One region of the Paenibacillus sp. FSL P4-0081 genome, then DNA from elsewhere that is predicted to be linked to it. Evidence: riboswitches for the same ligand, from Rfam matches in the RefSeq annotation. Region 1 holds a riboswitch; each other region holds the start of a gene.

Region 1 (4,295 bases):
ATTCAGCTTAGGCAGGCCTGGGGTGCCCCGTTCCTCCTGGGCTGCACGCGTGAAGCCTTCAACGACCGGATTCACGAACTCGAGATGGCTCGGGTTGTTCGCAAGCGTGATGCGGGTACGCACAGTTTCGCCTTCGCGGACGGCGCGGTCGGCGCCTAGATGGTATTTCACATCCCCGCTCCAGCCATAGGTGACACCCATGGAGCCTTCGGACGGGAAGAGCTCCTTGTTCGGCGAATGATGGAATTCCGAGAAAATAATATCATAAGGTTTGCCCAGAATGTGGGCAAGCACATTAAGTCTTCCGCGGTGGGCCATACCCATCAGGATATGCTCTGCGCCGTCATGTGCGGCAGCGCGGACAATTTCATCCAGCATAGGCACGAGGGCATCATTGCCCTCCAGGCTGAAGCGCTTCTGGCCGACGAAGGTCTTATGCAGGAAGGTCTCGAACTGCTCTACCTGAATCAGGCGTTTCAGCAGCTCTTTGCGTTCCGCATGGTTCAGTGGAGCAGGCGACGTTGTGGATTCCGCCTGGCTGTTGAGCCAGCGCAGCTCACGCTCGTCATGCACATGCCCGAATTCATAGGCAATGGTCTGTGTGTAGGCCTGGCGCATTCTGTGAACGGCATCCATAGCGGTATGCACGCCCTCAGGGGCATTCTCCCAGATCAATGAAGCCGGCAGGGCATTCAGATCTTCGCGCGTCAGCTCATAGGTCTCGATCTCCAGCCATTTCGCCATCGGGTTGGTGCTCCGCTCCAGCGGATCGATATCGGCAGCCATATGGCCGTATATTCGGATGTTAGCCATTAGCTTGGAAGCTTTAACGGCTTTCCTGAGCCACTCTGTATCTCCTGAGATGGCGGGGGGAGGCGTCTTGACGGCATCCGGAGCCAGGGGAGGCGGGCCGGATACTGTGAAGAGGTCGCGGTAATGATGCTCTACGGAAGTGGGGTCCTTGACAAACTGCTCGTATTTCTCCTGAATGTAGCCCAGATTGGGACCGTAATACTTGCTCCAGACAGATTCGTTATAGGGCTCTTTGACGGCCATGAGTAGGTCCTCCTAACGGATAAACTCCACATGCGGTATATTAGGAACACCGCTTAGCGGAGCTGCGATGTTTGCGGTTTCATTCTCATCTTATTGTGCTACTTTCCGGCAGGGTAATCAATTCATACTTTCGTGCAATCCGTTCGCAAAACGGTATGATTCAGCAGGGGATTCATACGGAACAATCATAAATTTCCCGAGTGAAGCCGGAAAAATAAAATATCGTTAAAATTAATAAAAAATTAAGGGATTTAGGTGGTTGTAAATCATAGAAATGGGTAATTGTTTCTATATTGTGTTACGGGATTAATATCTATTTAGTATATTTAAACTAATTTGGACCGATTGAAGATGAATTGGAATTATTTATACAAGCTATTGGCAATTTTAGCTAAGGGTCTTCACGATTTAACATAAAAAAATTCCAGAAAACGACACACTTTTCATGTAAGATCTTGTATAATGTTATTGCGGAGAACGGTTTCATCGATTCTTTTCAGATCCTTTCATGTAAAGGGTCCAGTAAAGGGTAAACCTGCCGAAAGACAGGGGCACAAAGTCTCGGATCTAAAGTAGAAATACTATGATGGCCGGACTGCCTGGGGACGCGAAAATTCTAGGAGGAGATTTCTTGGATAAGTCCAACCAGGGGAATGACGAACTGCAGGTAGTTGATCTGGATTTAGAATGGGTGCATTTGCTAATGTCTGCTAAGCAGGCTGGCATCCAGGCAGACGAGATTCGGCGTTTTTTTACTGAAAAAGCACTCCAGGCGATGTAGGGCATTCAGCATTGTACGGATACATACAGAAGAGGGCACAGCGGAGTACACCGCTGTGCCCTCTTCTGTTGGAATTTACATGTTGTTTCGGGGTCCCCGCAAAGTACCTGGGTAATCATCGAGGCTGCTGCCTCACTTTGTGGGGTATTTCAGTTATCCTTCTGCTCCAGCCGCCATTTCTGATAATCGAGAAACTCCTTGAATTCACGTTTGCTTATACCAGAGGCCATCGCATCCTGAACCAGCCTGAACCATTCTCCATCGAGAACCGGCTCTGCAGTTTCTGCAATTCCGCCATACAGTAATACGTGAATGGATACTTGGAGTGCATCGGCAATTTTTTCGATAAATTGAATGGAGGGGTTGGATTGGATATTCCGTTCGACATTACTTAAGTATGATTTCGCCACGTCAGCCTTATCCGCAAGCTCGGATAAAGAATAACCCTTCTCCAGCCGGAGCCTATGGATGCGGCTTCCCATATTATCTGACACGATTACAACGCCCTCCGTACTTTTTGTTATCAGTATAACAAAAATTCGCAAAACGGACAAAAACCCTTGTTCCTGCCAGAAGCTGGCGGGGAGAGACAAAACGGCATATCCAGCCCGGATGAGGGAGGATATGCCGTTTTGTGTATATAATTTAATAGCCTTATTTGGCTTCTCCCAAACCTTGCGTAGCATTGAATGTCCAGTTCAGCGCCAAGCCGTCACCCTGGAAGATATTCTGATCCTGGGTATTGTCAACGAATTCGAAAGCAATCTTGAAGGTTTTGGTTTGGGTAGCGGCGATGCCTCCCGGCAGTACACCCGCCGTTACGAGATCATAGCTGGAAGTGTTCTTCAGGTCCTTCAGGGAGATCTCGGACAGCACATGGCCGGCAAGCGGACCGCTGGTATAAGAGCTGTCGAGAAGTTTGATTTTGAAGTGATCTCCAAGATCCTGGCCGGCATTATCGCCCTTCGCATCAGTTACAGTGTAGCTGGTGGCCAGCGTTAGGAGTTTGATATCCAGGGTGCCGTCATTGGACAAGGTGAACGTGCGTACGGTGTAATCACCCGGTTTCAGATTGGTCAGGGCAACAGGTGTATTAAAGGAAGAGCCGAGCTTCAGCGTGCCTGCCGCGAAGGTTGCCGTGCTGGTTGCTGTGGAGCTGAAGTAAGCGAAGGTGCCCCCTCCGATTAAAGACAATCCCAGTGCTGCCGATGCTACGCCAAGACCCAATGTTTTTTTGATACCCATAATTAATTTCCTCCTCGAGTATATTATGTTTTTTTAAGATCGGTGATCAGGAATGCATATACAGATAGATTATTTGAGGGCGCCTTTTTCCTGGTTGGCTTCGAAGTTCAGGGTCAGGGCCAGTGTATCGCCTTGATAGTAGTTTTGCGGCTGGAAGGTTTCCTTGAAGGCAAACTGTACGCTCAGTTTATCTGAGGTGCCTGCTTTGATGCCCCCATTCTCTACACCAAAGATTCCGCCGAGAATTCCCTTGGCTACAAGATCCGGACTTTGCTGCTCAAGTTCGGCCAGTGAAACGACCAGAACAGGTGATGTTACCTTATCCTTGTTAACTAGGAACGTCACAATAATATCGTCTTTGAGATTATGGGCGCCGTTATCTCCCTGGGCATCTGTAATGACAGATGAGGTACGCAGAACAACTTTGGGAATATTGAGCGTTCCGTCATTTTTCAATTTAAAATCTCTTAGGATCGTATCCCCCGGTTTAAGATTGCTGAGATTGACAATAACGGAGGGGTCCGAATTAAGTAATAAAGTTCCGTTGTTAAAAGAAGCTGCAGTGGTGGAGGTACTGCTGAAGTAAGCGAAGGTTCCTCCGCCGACCAGGGTTAATCCGAGTGCTGCCGATACAACGCCGAGACCTAATGTTTTTTTAACGTTCATTTGTTCATCCCTCTCTCATCGTTCTTTTTTTGTCTTTACCTGTCTTCGGGGAAAATTTATTGTTGCTCCGCGTTTCGTAAACGGGAGAGGACAATCGGTTTATTGCACAATGTCTGGAAGGGTATCCGGTCCGCCGGTCACCGCTGGCCCTGCATTCTTCTTCTCCAGTGCCGCTACGGCTTTCCAGGAGGAATACAGTGCGTAGAGGAGCAGGAGCAGCCCGGGGATAATCATCAGCATTACGCTTCCGGCTTTGGAGACCGCAAAATTCATGGCATATCCTACATAAGGGACGGTGACGCCGGTATATTGGCCTACCACATTTGTTGAGCTGACCGCTGAGGTATCGGCTGCATCGTTATTGTCCCCTTTGGTGGTATAGCTGGCTTCACCTATGGCACTGTTTATTGAAGCATCGACCACACGGTGTGTAATCAGGAGGTTATCGGAATTCATGAAAGTAATCACATCGCCTTTTTGAAAACGGGTCATATCCCCGCCCGGCTTAATCGCTACTATAGATCCGGTCTGGATGCCCGGCTCCATG
Region 2 (4,295 bases), 800 kb from region 1:
TGCGCTCGCGGGAACCGTTGCCTTAACTTGGCTCGAACTCTCCCACATCAGGCGTGCTCTGGCATCTCCTTGATTCTCATAGTACTCCACTTGAATATCATATAGCTGACCGGCTGTCAGGCTTATGCTTCCTGTGCGTTCGGTCCCGCTCTGCTTCATCCAGCTGTCGATCACAAGCTCACCATTGATCCGTACGCGGATGCCGTCATCTGAAGTGGTATAAATCTGATAAGTCTCAGTGTATAGCGGCTTGAGCTTACCGCTCCAGCGTACAGAGAAGAAATCTATGCCGATTGCGGCATCCGGCGTGCCTTGACGCCAGTTGAAGTCAAGCACTGCATCGGTACGTACCACTGCCGGAGCACCAGACAACGTCATATTATTGAAATATTCCGCAACCAGCCCATTCGCCGCAGGAGCCTCGGCCGTAAGATTCTCCGGTAATGGAGCTTCTGCCGGCGTTGGTGCCGCTGTTGGCGTTGGTGCCGCTGTTGGCGTTGGTGCCGCTGTCGGCGTTGGTGCCGCTGTTGGCGTTGGTGCCGCTGTCGGCGTTGGTGCCACTGTCGGCGTTGCTGTTGGCACCGGTGTTGGTGTTGATACTGGTAACGGCGTTGCTGTTGGTACTGGTGTTGCAGTCACAGCCGGAGCATCCAAAGCTGCTTTGCTGGCTGAAGAAGCAGCCGTGTTCACAAATAACGCGCTTGTAGGGACAGTTGCCTTCGCCTGGCTTGGACTCTGCCACATCAGGCGGATATTGGCATCGCCGGCATTCTCGTAATACTCCACTTTGATATCATACAGCCGGCCTGCCTGCAGGTTTATGCTTCCTGTACGCTCGGTACCGCTCTGTTTGGTCCAGCTGTCGATTACAGCTGTGCCGTCAATATAGACGCGGATACCATCATCGGATGTAGTGATAATCTGATAGGTTTCACTGAAAGAAGGTTTGATCTGACCCGTCCAGCGTATGGAGAAGCTATCCACTCCAAGCTTGGCATCCGGCGCTGCCTGGCGCCAGTTAAAGTTCAGCAGCGCATCATTCCGGACCAGAACCGGAGTGCCCGAAAGCGTCATGTTCTTGTAGTATTCTCCCTGAAGACCATTCTGAACGACGGGGGCCGTCACAGAATCATTGGAAGCAGGGGGCGGCGTCAGTATCGGTATTGGCATTGCAGTCGGTACCGGCGCTGGTGTTGCTGTTGGAACTGGCGTTGGCGTTGCTGTCGGTACCGGCGTTGGTGTTGCTGTTGGTACCGGCGTTGGTGTTGCTGTTGGTACTGGCGTTGGTGTTGCTGTTGGTACCGGCGTTGGTGTTGCTGTTGGTACTGGCGTTGCTGTCGGTTCCGGCGTTGGCGTTGCTGTTGGTTTCGGCGTCGCCGTAGCAAATGTGCCTGCTTTATAATCGTCCCGGGTCACAGTATAGCTGTCGCTCATGAAACCTTTGATGGTAGCAACTGTGTTGGTTTCATACAGCATTTTTCCCCAGCTCATCATATATACCCAATTTTTCTGTGAGAGTTGCAGCTTTGCTGTGCTTGGCATTTGTCCATTCTCGCCAATGGCAATCGGTTTGCCATTCGCAAGTGCGAGCAGGCTGTCATGATATTTATTCATATAATCGTTCTCATATATATCTGCCGCGAGTACATCCACCTTGTCAGCCCCCGGGTAGGTCAGCGCATAAGGATCAGACCAGGCATTGGGTGCATTGGGGTTCCATACCCACAGCAGGTTGTTTAATTTATGAACGTTTACGAAACGGTCATACATAATATTCCAAAGCGCAGCAAAGTTATTTTTCTTCCCCCACCAGAACCAGTCACCGTTCATTTCGTGGTAAGGTCTCCAGAGTACGGGAACACCAGCATCCCGCAGGCTTTTAAGTGAAACTGCCACTTTGTCCAGATCTGCAATCAATGCAGTGTACTGTGTTGTACCCGGAGTAATATATTTATTGAATTCCGCCTGGCTCAGCGGTTTCTGAACATTGGACCAGAGGTATGCGGTACCGGGCAGATTCTCATGAAAAGTCATGGCTACAATGCCGCCGCCCTTATACCAGTTGATCGCGCTGTTCACAACATTTCTGCGTTGCGCCGCTGCTGTACTTTCCGATTGCCCGCTGATTACGCCCAGTTCATAGCCGTGAAGAGCAGCATATTGTCCGCTGGTTCCTTTCAGCTTGTTGCTGAATTCGTCCGGACTTTCCAGATAGTCATGTTGGCCGGTAATAATGCCTTTTCCAGTGATAGAATACAGATCATCCAGCAATCTGACTGCTTCGGTTGAAGCCTCCGGATTAACGGGCGCTTTGGAACTAGACGCAGCTTCTGCAGATGAAGGCATTCCGCCGAGTCCCAGAGGTACTGCAGTCAATAAAAGGGCCAGAGACAGCACAGTGCACAGCAAACGAGACTTACGGTAAGTTATCAAAATCCATCTTCCTTTCGGTAGCCAGGCTGCCACTCTTGCGAAGGCCCTATAGCTTTGCGTCCCTATCTTTCGATTAGGTTTGCCTTTGTCGTATTGGAAGGATTAATCCCTCTTACCGTAAGTATCGTCCCTATTTAGTTTTAATTTAGAGCAAAAATGAAATTTTCTTAATAAATGGTTCTTAATACCTGTTTTGGATTTGTAACAATTGGTTATATAGATAGATTAGACCTATGAAATGAATTGCTGCAAGGCGATATCTTCCCAATCCAAGGTGATTCGGATGTTATCTTCCTCCACCAGCTCAGAGCCGGTCTGCACTTCGATAAATTCCATATCTGTCAATGCCAGGATCGCATGCTTGGTGCCTTCCGGAATCCGTACGACATCCCCCGCCTTCACATTATGCATTTTCTCATTGAGCACAATGCTGGCTTCACCGCTGACAATGGTCCAGATTTCACTGCGTTTGTGATGCAGCTGATAGCTGATATTTTTACCTTCAGAGATAAAGATTCGCTTCGTCAGCACCTCATTGCCTTCCGCATATTTCACATAATCAATTACCTTGTAGTGGCCCCAGCGGCGTTCTTCGTACATCGGTCTTTGTTCAAAAGATTTCAGCACTTCTTTAATGCGCGGGCTCTCCGCCTTGTGCGTAACCAGAATTCCGTCCGGGCTGGCGGCGATAATCAGATCCTTCGCTCCGATCACGGTGATCGGAATGTCCAGCTCGTTGATCAGGCAGGTGCCTTCGGAATCTGCAGTGACGAAGCCTTTGCCGACATGATTGCTGGTCATTTCTTCAGTCAGCGTGTTCCAAGTGCCCAGATCCTTCCAGAATCCGGCGTAAGGCTGAACCACGATATTCTCTTCTTTTTCCACCACTTCGTAATCAAAACTGATGGAAGCCAGCAGTTTATACTGCTTCTGCAGTTCCTCATAGTTCAGCGGCAGTCCTTTGCGCTGCAGAATATCCAGCAGATAACCTAGACGGAAAGCAAACACGCCGCAGTTCCAGAGCGCGTTCCGGCTGATCAGCTCCTCAGCCTGCTTGCGGTCCGGCTTCTCCTGGAAGTGGCTCACCTGCAGATACCCGCTCGCCCCCGCTTCGGCGCTGGTAGGAATGATATAGCCGTATTTCTCGGAGGCATGCTCCGGAACTACGCCCATCAGCGCCAGATTGGCGCCGCTCTCCAGCATCGTGCTCTCCAGCTGCAGAACGGTTTCGAAGAAGGACGACTCCACATAAGGATCGACGGGCAGGATGGCTACCGTCTCGCTTGGTGAAACGCCGGCGACCGAATACAGATAAGCTGCTGTCAGTGCGATGGCAGGGAAGGTATCGCGCCGCTCCGGCTCAACGATAATCGGCACCCCGCTGCCCAGCTGGCTCTGAATCATCTCTACCTGGCTGCGGCCGGTAGCCAGGTAGGACGATTCCGCCATCCCTGTCTCCTGCAGCTGTCTCCATACCCGCTGTACCATGGATTCCGGTTCACCTGCCGGGCTTTCCAGTACTTTCAGAAATTGCTTCGAACGTGAATCATTGGACAAAGGCCAGAGCCGTTTACCAGAACCGCCTGATAGAAGTACTAGTTTCATAAGTGAACCCTCCTAAGTTTATATGATGTCGCGAAAATATCGGATTGTTATTGGGAGCTGGCTGCGTTTGCTTAAGCCTAAAAGCGGCTGTTATGAGGGTCACTGCAAGGAATGTTTGGACTTTCGGCCGCTGTTGTCTCCGGATTTCCTGATTTAAACCGCTTATCGCGGTAGAAATCCGGAGACAAAGGCGGACGCTAACGCTCCTACAGTTCCAAAATTCCTCTCCGTTCCATTACATAACAGCTGGCTTATTC
Region 3 (4,295 bases), 3.6 Mb from region 1:
TCTTCGCAGTGTCCGTCTTCAAAATAAATTGTCCCATGTTCATCTCTCCCGTAATTTTAATTGCATGACTATTCAGAGTGATCTGATAATTCATCATGTTGATATCCCGAAAAACTACGTTCCTGCGACTAAATTCGACAACATGAACTTGGTTTTGGGATATTTTGCCTTCATTATAACCAGAACTTTCTTGAATGCGCAACACAAAAGTCGAATGATGTAATATTATGTTGTTAATTAACGAATATCTTCCAGCGTCTCCAGCAGAACATTGAATGCCGAGATCACTCTGGGTGCGCCGATACAAGGTGTCAGATGAAGCAGGATACCTTTGATTTGATCAACGGTCATCCCCACGCGGAGAGCCATAACATAGTGAACACCCAACTGTTCAAATTGTCCCATGGTGATCAAAGAAGAGATGACAGCAATTTCTTTCCAGTCTGAACCGATGGTCGTCCGCTGAAAAATATCACCGTATGCATTGCCCATGATATACTCGGCTAATTCGGGAAAATGCTCTTTAATAGGAGCTAGGGCTTTGGCACCATAGTCCCCGGAAAGATTGGTGAAATGGTCCAGTCCGCTGTCTACGTTCATATTCACTTGTTTGCCTCCTGATAGTAAGTTAGAGAATCTGTAAGATACAGCCTAGTTGAGATCCAGTGTACGGTGGGCCGTAGGAGGCATTTCGTCACGGTCGGTCAACAGCTCAATAACGGCTACGCGGTTAAGTTCAACTGCTTGGCTGATTGCAAAGGCAAACTCCTCTTGCGTCTCTGCGCGGAAGCCGGTGGCTCCCAGGGACTCAGCAAACTTCACTGCATCCATAGGGACTTCAAAGATGGTTCCATCGATACGTCCGGTTGTTTTTTCCATTCCTTTAAGGGCCATATCCAGCTGCATATTGTTCACAACGATGAAAATAACCGGGATATTCTTGCAAACTGCTGTGTTAATTTCAGTTCCGAGCATCATGAAACAGCCGTCACCGGTAATGCAGAAGACCGTCTCTTCCGGCGCAGCCGCCTTGGCACCGATGGCCATGCCGATTGAATTCCCCATGCAGGCGAAATAGGCATCAAATACAAAGCTCCCCGGTTTCTTCACGTTGAACCATTTGACCGCATTGAAGCCGTGGCTGCCGTCATCAACAAACACGCTGCTGTTATATGGAATCAAATCGCTCATCGTGCTCATTACCGAAGCCAGCGAGAGCTTGGACAGCACAGGCAGCTCTTCAGTATAGTGATTGGAGATCTCTATTTCACGTCTGGTTATGGTGGACGGATCAATCTTGCCGAGGTACAGCTCCAGGTTGTCACGTAAATCGCCGCCGACGGAGATGGTATCGGAAGTCAGTATTTTACCGACAAAGGTTGGATCGACATCAAACTGGATCAGCTGATCCGGATGATTCTCCCTCTTAAGATTGCATATGGTCATATCGCTCAGACGCGAACCAAGCACGATAAACAGATCACTGTTGTTCAACATCTCATCCCCATGCGTACATCCGCCAACGCCCACAGGACCGTGATAGAGCGGGTGATCCGCAGCAATGGCTCCTTTACCGCCGGGGGAGGTTACTACCGGTATGTTGAAGGTCTCGGCCAACTGTACCAGTTCCTTGTGCGCACCGGAGCGGTTAACCCCTTTACCGGCAATGATCAGAGGCCTGCTGGAAGCATTGATCGCTGAAATGACCCGTTCGTAGTTGGCGTAGCTGACGAGCCTTTCCCGCTGCGGAAGGACAATCCGGCATTCTTCAAGGCGCTCGGTCTGAACATCAAACGGAATACATAAATGAACAGGTCCTTTCTTGTCACCAAGGGCGATAGACAGGGCATGATTGAAAATCGTACTGAAATGGTCGCCGCGTTCTACCAGCTTGCTGAAAAGAGTGGCCGGTCTGAACATGTCCGCCAAATCGGCGAGATAGGATGTGGAATCCTGACACTGGGGAATCCCCAGCTCTTTAATAGACTGATGACCGGTAATGAAGAGCACCGGGAGATTGTTGGCTTTGGCGTGTGCTGCTGCGGTTAGCAGGTTCGTTCCGCCTGGACCGGAGGTGCCGAAGGCAACCCCGAGACTGCCTGTTTTCAGTGCATAGCCGCCTGCTGCGAAGCCGGAGCTGGACTCATGCCGGCCGGGAATAAACTCAATGCCATAGTCAACAAGTTTGAGAGCTATAGGACAAATGGACTTGCCAATAATACCAAAAGAATGTGTTACCCCAAGATCGCGTAATGCTTCCGCCATATAATCTGCAACTGTCTTCAGAACATCCACCCCACAAGTTGTTTTTTGATTGTATGCTAGCAATAGAAAACCTGTACTCGAAATAGGAGCACAGGCCTGTTGCACGAATCACCATAACTGAACGCGGATTCCCGGACGTTCATAGTTTTTCAGCAACCTGGCTGTCATGATCTCACCGGATAAGTGAGACTGTAGATCCATGGCTTTGCGTCATTCCCTTTCGGTGAATTTTGCCTCATATGTTGTTATCAATACAGCGAAGGATAATTTTCCTTTACAATATATTCCTCGCTCGCCTTTTGTCAATAAGCCGTTTGCAGCAAAACGCGAAATTTGGCGAATATTCAGATGTAATAGGAGATGAAATATTAGATATTCAAACTTTTGAAAATGGATGCGTCTGGAAGACCAAAGTCTTATAATGCAAATGCAGAAAAAGAGCAGAATTTAATCTGCATAAGCCATAAGCCTCATAACGTCGTAGGAACCTCCTGAAACTATGCAGATGTATTAGAATTATAGGCTGGGAAAACCTAGAAATAGGTCTTAAGAAATAGGTGATTAAAATTTAAAATAATGTTAGTTTATTAGTAATAAAGAATTAGCAGTAAAGAAGTGCAAAGGTGTTATTTTAGGGTTATGCACTATTTTAACACTTTGTGAATATTACATTACAATCTGCTTTTTCCATGCCAAAAAGAGACCCTTCCCGCATACTGCTCTGCGGAAATGGTCTCTTGGGGCTGCTGCTAGAATTTGAAAATATGGATTGTTTTTTGCAGCTGGAAGACAGATTGTGTCATCTTCTCGGTCTCTTCCGCTACGGACTGCAGGGCATGAATTTGTTCGTTCATCGCCGCAGATACCTCCTCGGTACCTGCTGCCGTCTCCTGGGTAATGGCCGAGATATTCTCGATCGCCCCGGAGATCTTGAGCGCACTCTCCAGCATCAGATCACTCTCTGCGGAGAAGGAGGAGATCTGCTCGGTTATGTATTGCACGCTATGTACGATCTGCGCGAAAATATGTGCTGTCTCCGTTATCATCTCGTTCTGCACCTGAACAACCTCTTCATTAATAGCGATGTTATCGATAGCCTGCTTGATATCGGCCTCGATGCTGCGTACCAGCCCGAACACTTCCTTGGTGGAGGCGGTTGATTCTTCGGCAAGCTTGCGGACCTCCTGTGCTACAACTGCGAAACCGCGTCCGTGCTCACCTGCACGTGCAGCTTCAATTGAGGCGTTAAGCGACAAAAGATTGGTTTGTTCGGCAATTTCCGTGATGGTCTTGGTGATCATGGTAATGCCGCGGGCATTCTGTGAGAGCGCTTCGATCGTATCTGCTACTTTTTGTGTAGCCTGGATATTCTTCCGCATGCCTTCGGCTTGAGTGTCCACGGACTGGCGTCCCTTTTCAACCAGCTCCAGTGTATGGGCGGAGCGTTTATTCATTTCCTTGGTAGAGTTTGTATAATTGGAGACTTTGGTTTCGATATCTTTGATCGATTCCGTCATATCGGCAATATCCACCGAGATTTCATTCGCACCCAGGGCAAGTTCGTTGGAAGAGGAGGCTACCTGTGCCATTACAATCTTCAGGTTCTGGTTCTTGTCCTCAATACCCCGGCTGGCATCCATAACCTGGCGGGTAAGCTGCGAAGCGTCGGTTAGGATCTTCTTCAATTTATCGATCATAGTGTTGAAGGAGCGGCTGATGTCGCCCATTGATCCGTTCTCGTCTGCACGGCTGGTGAAGTCGCCTTTGGCGATTGTATGCGTCACATTGGAGATATCCTCAAATGAAGATGTAAGCGTTCTCTCAATGAAGCGCGCAAGCGGGTAGGTCAGTGCAGCCAATACCGCAATCAGAATAATACCGATAATCACCTTTCCCATTGCAATGAGCGTAATTAACACAGGGACAGCGAATAAAGCGGCAACCAGGTAACATCCGGCAACGATTCTTTGTTTTAAAGGCAGCTTGTTCATCCAGTCCATAGACTATAGTTCCCCCTAGAAATAAATATT
Region 4 (4,295 bases), 290 kb from region 1:
GCGACCGTACTCCCCAGGCGGAGTGCTTACTGTGTTAACTTCGGCACCAAGGGTATCGAAACCCCTAACACCTAGCACTCATCGTTTACGGCGTGGACTACCAGGGTATCTAATCCTGTTTGCTCCCCACGCTTTCGCGCCTCAGCGTCAGTTACAGCCCAGAAAGTCGCCTTCGCCACTGGTGTTCCTCCACATATCTACGCATTTCACCGCTACACGTGGAATTCCACTTTCCTCTTCTGTACTCAAGTCACCCAGTTTCCAGTGCGACCCCAGGTTGAGCCCAAGGTTTAAACACCAGACTTAAATGACCGCCTGCGCGCGCTTTACGCCCAATAATTCCGGACAACGCTTGCCCCCTACGTATTACCGCGGCTGCTGGCACGTAGTTAGCCGGGGCTTTCTTCTCAGGTACCGTCACTCCGGTAGCAGTTACTCTACCGGACGTTCTTCCCTGGCAACAGAGCTTTACGATCCGAAAACCTTCATCACTCACGCGGCATTGCTCCGTCAGGCTTTCGCCCATTGCGGAAGATTCCCTACTGCTGCCTCCCGTAGGAGTCTGGGCCGTGTCTCAGTCCCAGTGTGGCCGTTCACCCTCTCAGGTCGGCTACGCATCGTCGCCTTGGTGAGCCGTTACCCCACCAACTAGCTAATGCGCCGCAGGCCCATCCCCAAGTGGCAGATTACTCCGCCTTTCATTCTCTCTTCAGGAGAGGAAAGAAATTATCCGGTATTAGCTACCGTTTCCGGTAGTTATCCCAGTCTTGAGGGCAGGTTGCCTACGTGTTACTCACCCGTCCGCCGCTAAGCATGAATGGAAGCAAGCTTCCATTCAAACTCCGCTCGACTTGCATGTATTAGGCATGCCGCCAGCGTTCGTCCTGAGCCAGGATCAAACTCTCCAAATTGTATTTAGAAAGAGCGATTGCTCATTTTGAAACATCTGACGAGAATTTTCATTCTCTATTTTGGAAGTCACTTTCGTGATTTCCGATACTCACTCGTTGTTCAGTTTTCAAAGATCAAGCTCGTTGTCAGCGCCGACTACCGCGTCACCAGCAACTCTTATAATATATCACGTTCATTCGAGTAATGCAAGCTTTATTTTGAAATCACTTATTTAAGCCATTTCTTATTAAGTTTGCCGCTCCAACAACGCTTATTTATAATACCCTATCTCTCTACCAAAAAGCAACCTTTTCCAAAATAAAAATAACCCGCTTAATTACTAAGCGGGTTATCCTCAATGAAACTATGAATGCATCTGTGCTCTTAGTAGAACTTAGCTGCAGTATATTTACTTGCTACTTTAACCAGATCTGCTGTTTTGCTGTTCTTGGCAAGTCCAGCATCAACTGTAGTATCAATAGTTACCCATTTGCCATTAAGGAACACTTCATTCCAAGCGTGGTAAGAAGTCACATAACTTGTGTTACCCATAACCAGTTTGGTAGGAATGCCTTCACTGCGAAGCATAGTAGCGAACAAGGAAGCGTAATCGTAGCAGATCCCCTTCTTGGTAGCCAAGGTGCTGTCGTTGTTAGGGATGTAATCTGTAGTAACACTGGAAGCCAGGGAATAATCATATTTCACATTGGCTACGATATAATTATAGATAGCCTTCACTTTGTCTTCATCTGATGTCAAACCTTGTGTAAGCTGTGTTGCTTTCAGAACTGCTTTATCGGAAGAACTCCATTTAACATTCTGTACGGAGCTCAGATATACGGCGTTGGCGTTGCTCAGGCTAAGATCTACCGTCTCGGAAGAGATTACTTTGTATTTGTTGCCGTTAGTGTTCTCAAGTACGGAAACCTTGTATGAACCGTTACCTTGTTGAAGCGGGAATGTTTCAGTTGGTTTGGAAGTGTATAAGTTGTAGGTGTAGCTGTTATTATCTTTGGTGATCATCAGCTTAATCTTCTTATCCTTAGGAACATTATAAGAAACTCCGATAACACCCTGATCAAGTTGACCTATGTTCAACCAGCTTGCATCTGCATTAGCAGCTTGAGCTGTACCTGTCTGCACCGACGTAACCACTACGAATAGTGTAACCAACATTAAATAGAACTTCTTCATTGGATAAAACCCCTTTCGGTAGCTGGCTGCCATCCTTACGGGAAGGCCCTTTAGCTTTGCGTCCCTACCTTTCGATAGGTTTGCCGTTATCGTATAAGCTTTATCTGTCCTTGCTTCTACCATAAAATGCTAGATTCACAATAAGAACAAACAAAAAAGCCTCTTCATTCGGTAGCTGGCTGCCATCCTTACGGGAAGGCCCTCTAGCTTTGCGTCCCTACCTTTCGATAGGTTTGCCGTTTATCGTGTATTAGCTTTGTATAGTTATATCTTACCATATCTATTTCTATTATCAAGACCTAAATCACTAGATTTCCGCGAAAACAAATAAAAATTTTAAGTATTTTAAGTTTTTCCGTCATTATTCTACAAACATCACGATAACTTTGCGTGAATGATAAGTCTATGCGTTGGATTCACCAGCGGATCACAAGTAATGAGTGTTAGAATCTTGTCATCCTTATTCCCTTTCAATACGGATACATCGGTTGGTTCCACAATAGTCACATCATAAACTACATAATTGTATGCCTGCTTGCCGGTTGTAACGGAAATAGTGTCCCCGACTCCAACTTCATTCAATCTGTTGAATAGCCTTCCCGTAGTTCTTGATCTATGCGCTGCAATTGCAGCATTCCCAGCAGAGCCAAGCGGAGCCGTCTCCTTCATATGCGCAGCAGCATGCTTCATATTCGCCTTGGTGGCGCCTTCCAGGACAGGCAGCTTCAGATCTATTTTGTCGATTTCGATGATTGCCATCACCTTGCCTCCGACTTCAATCTCAGGCGCAGCAGAGGGTTCTGGCTCTTCCGCAGCCGACTCATCCGCCAGCAGCTGGGTTACTTCCGCGTAAGGCTTACTTAGATCAGCACTGGCCGGAGCTGACGCAGACGGAACGATTTCACTGTAGGCCTGTTCAGCCTCTTCCAGCAGCTTTTGCTGCTGACGGTCATTGTACCATTCGCTTCCTTTGGGATAGAGCATAATAAGCACCCCGGCAAGTATAATCAAATAGGATAATTTCCGCATGACAATCGCCTCCGTAATATAGAATAGATGTTACCCTTCCGGAATAATTAAGAAGCAATGCTTCTTAATTATCAGAATACCCATTTCCGGCTTCCGAAGAAATTAATGATCACCGTAACAAATGTGACCAGCACTTTGGCGACCAGCACTTGAATACCGAGAGAATCGGTCAATATATGAATCAGCAGCACCGATATACCCAGCACCAACAGATTCAGCACGATAAACCTGATCAGCTGCATCCGGTCGAAGCCCTCTTTATTGCCTCTGTCCCGATCACGGAAGGTTACCTTTTTGTTCCAGAAGAAGCTGTTGGCCGTACCGGCGCTGTAGGAAATAATCTGCGCAGGGGTGTTGATCATCCCAAGGGAATGCAGCAGTGTGAATACAGCAAAATCAATCAGTGTATTCAGCAGGCCTACCGCATTGAATTTCAGGAACTGGATGAACCCCGCACTCCATTTCTTATCTGGCATAATCGCTTTCCTTCCGCGTGTCTTCTATTTCCGCATCCGGATAGCCTTTGGTCTCACGTACAATATAGAGCGGTCTGTCCTTCGACTCATCATAGATCCGTCCGATATACTCACCAATTACCCCCAGCAGCATCAGCACAATCCCGTTGAAGAGCAGGTTCACGCCGACTATAGATGCCCATCCGGGTACGGTCCAGGAGGTAAAGATTTTTTGGAACAATACCAGGAACAGATAGATGAAGCTGGAAAAGGACAGAAAGAATCCGATATAGGATGCGATTTTGAGCGGTTTGTGGGAAAAGGAGGTGATGCCGTCGAGCGCAAACCGGATCATTTTCTTGAGCGGATATTTCGTTTCCCCGGCAAAGCGCTCCTCCCGCACATATTCTACCATGGTCTGCCGGAAGCCTACCCAGCTTACCAGACCCCGGACATACCGGTTCTTCTCCTTCAGACCGCGCAGCACATCACAGACTTTACGGTCGATCAGCCGGAAGTCCCCGGTATCGGTAGGGATTTCAACACTGGTCATACTGCTGAGCAGGCGGTAAAAGATCTTAGCGGTGACTTTCTTGAAGAAAGTCTCCCCGTGACGCTTCAACCGCTTGGCATACACGACTTCGTAGCCCTCTTTCCACTTGGCAATCATCTGCAGAATAACCTCAGGAGGATCCTGGAGATCTGCGTCAATCACCACGACTGCCT

What was found. A riboswitch is a leader RNA that binds a small molecule or an ion and turns the genes downstream of it on or off. The one in region 1 is predicted to bind cyclic di-GMP.
Region 2: another riboswitch for cyclic di-GMP. It lies ahead of P40081_RS39215 (PA14 domain-containing protein); the one in region 1 lies ahead of P40081_RS37185 (anti-repressor SinI family protein).
Region 3: another riboswitch for cyclic di-GMP. It lies ahead of P40081_RS22910 (thiamine pyrophosphate-binding protein); the one in region 1 lies ahead of P40081_RS37185 (anti-repressor SinI family protein).
Region 4: another riboswitch for cyclic di-GMP. It lies ahead of P40081_RS03560 (transglutaminase-like domain-containing protein); the one in region 1 lies ahead of P40081_RS37185 (anti-repressor SinI family protein).

Annotation. Positions count from the first base shown of each region.
Region 1 is NZ_CP009280.1:504,696-508,990, forward strand. It holds gene P40081_RS02235 (2-oxoglutarate dehydrogenase E1 component) at 1-1,056, opposite strand, end outside; cyclic di-GMP riboswitch class I at 1,575-1,659, shown strand; gene P40081_RS37185 (anti-repressor SinI family protein) at 1,688-1,837, shown strand; gene P40081_RS02240 (helix-turn-helix domain-containing protein) at 1,987-2,319, opposite strand; gene P40081_RS02245 (TasA family protein) at 2,492-3,082, opposite strand; gene P40081_RS02250 (TasA family protein) at 3,152-3,748, opposite strand; gene sipW (signal peptidase I SipW) at 3,848-4,295, opposite strand, start outside.
Region 2 is NZ_CP009280.1:1,308,307-1,312,601, reverse strand. It holds gene P40081_RS39215 (PA14 domain-containing protein) at 1-2,433, opposite strand, end outside; cyclic di-GMP riboswitch class I at 2,447-2,527, opposite strand; gene P40081_RS05620 (sugar phosphate nucleotidyltransferase) at 2,665-4,038, opposite strand.
Region 3 is NZ_CP009280.1:5,323,325-5,327,619, reverse strand. It holds gene P40081_RS22920 (hypothetical protein) at 1-37, opposite strand, end outside; gene P40081_RS22915 (carboxymuconolactone decarboxylase family protein) at 238-600, opposite strand; gene P40081_RS22910 (thiamine pyrophosphate-binding protein) at 652-2,295, opposite strand; cyclic di-GMP riboswitch class I at 2,414-2,510, opposite strand; gene P40081_RS22905 (methyl-accepting chemotaxis protein) at 3,015-4,265, opposite strand.
Region 4 is NZ_CP009280.1:797,505-801,799, reverse strand. It holds rRNA gene P40081_RS03565 (16S ribosomal RNA) at 1-911, opposite strand, end outside; gene P40081_RS03560 (transglutaminase-like domain-containing protein) at 1,276-2,067, opposite strand; cyclic di-GMP riboswitch class I at 2,100-2,180, opposite strand; cyclic di-GMP riboswitch class I at 2,253-2,333, opposite strand; gene P40081_RS03555 (class D sortase) at 2,461-3,114, opposite strand; gene P40081_RS03550 (GtrA family protein) at 3,186-3,590, opposite strand; gene P40081_RS03545 (glycosyltransferase family 2 protein) at 3,580-4,295, opposite strand, start outside.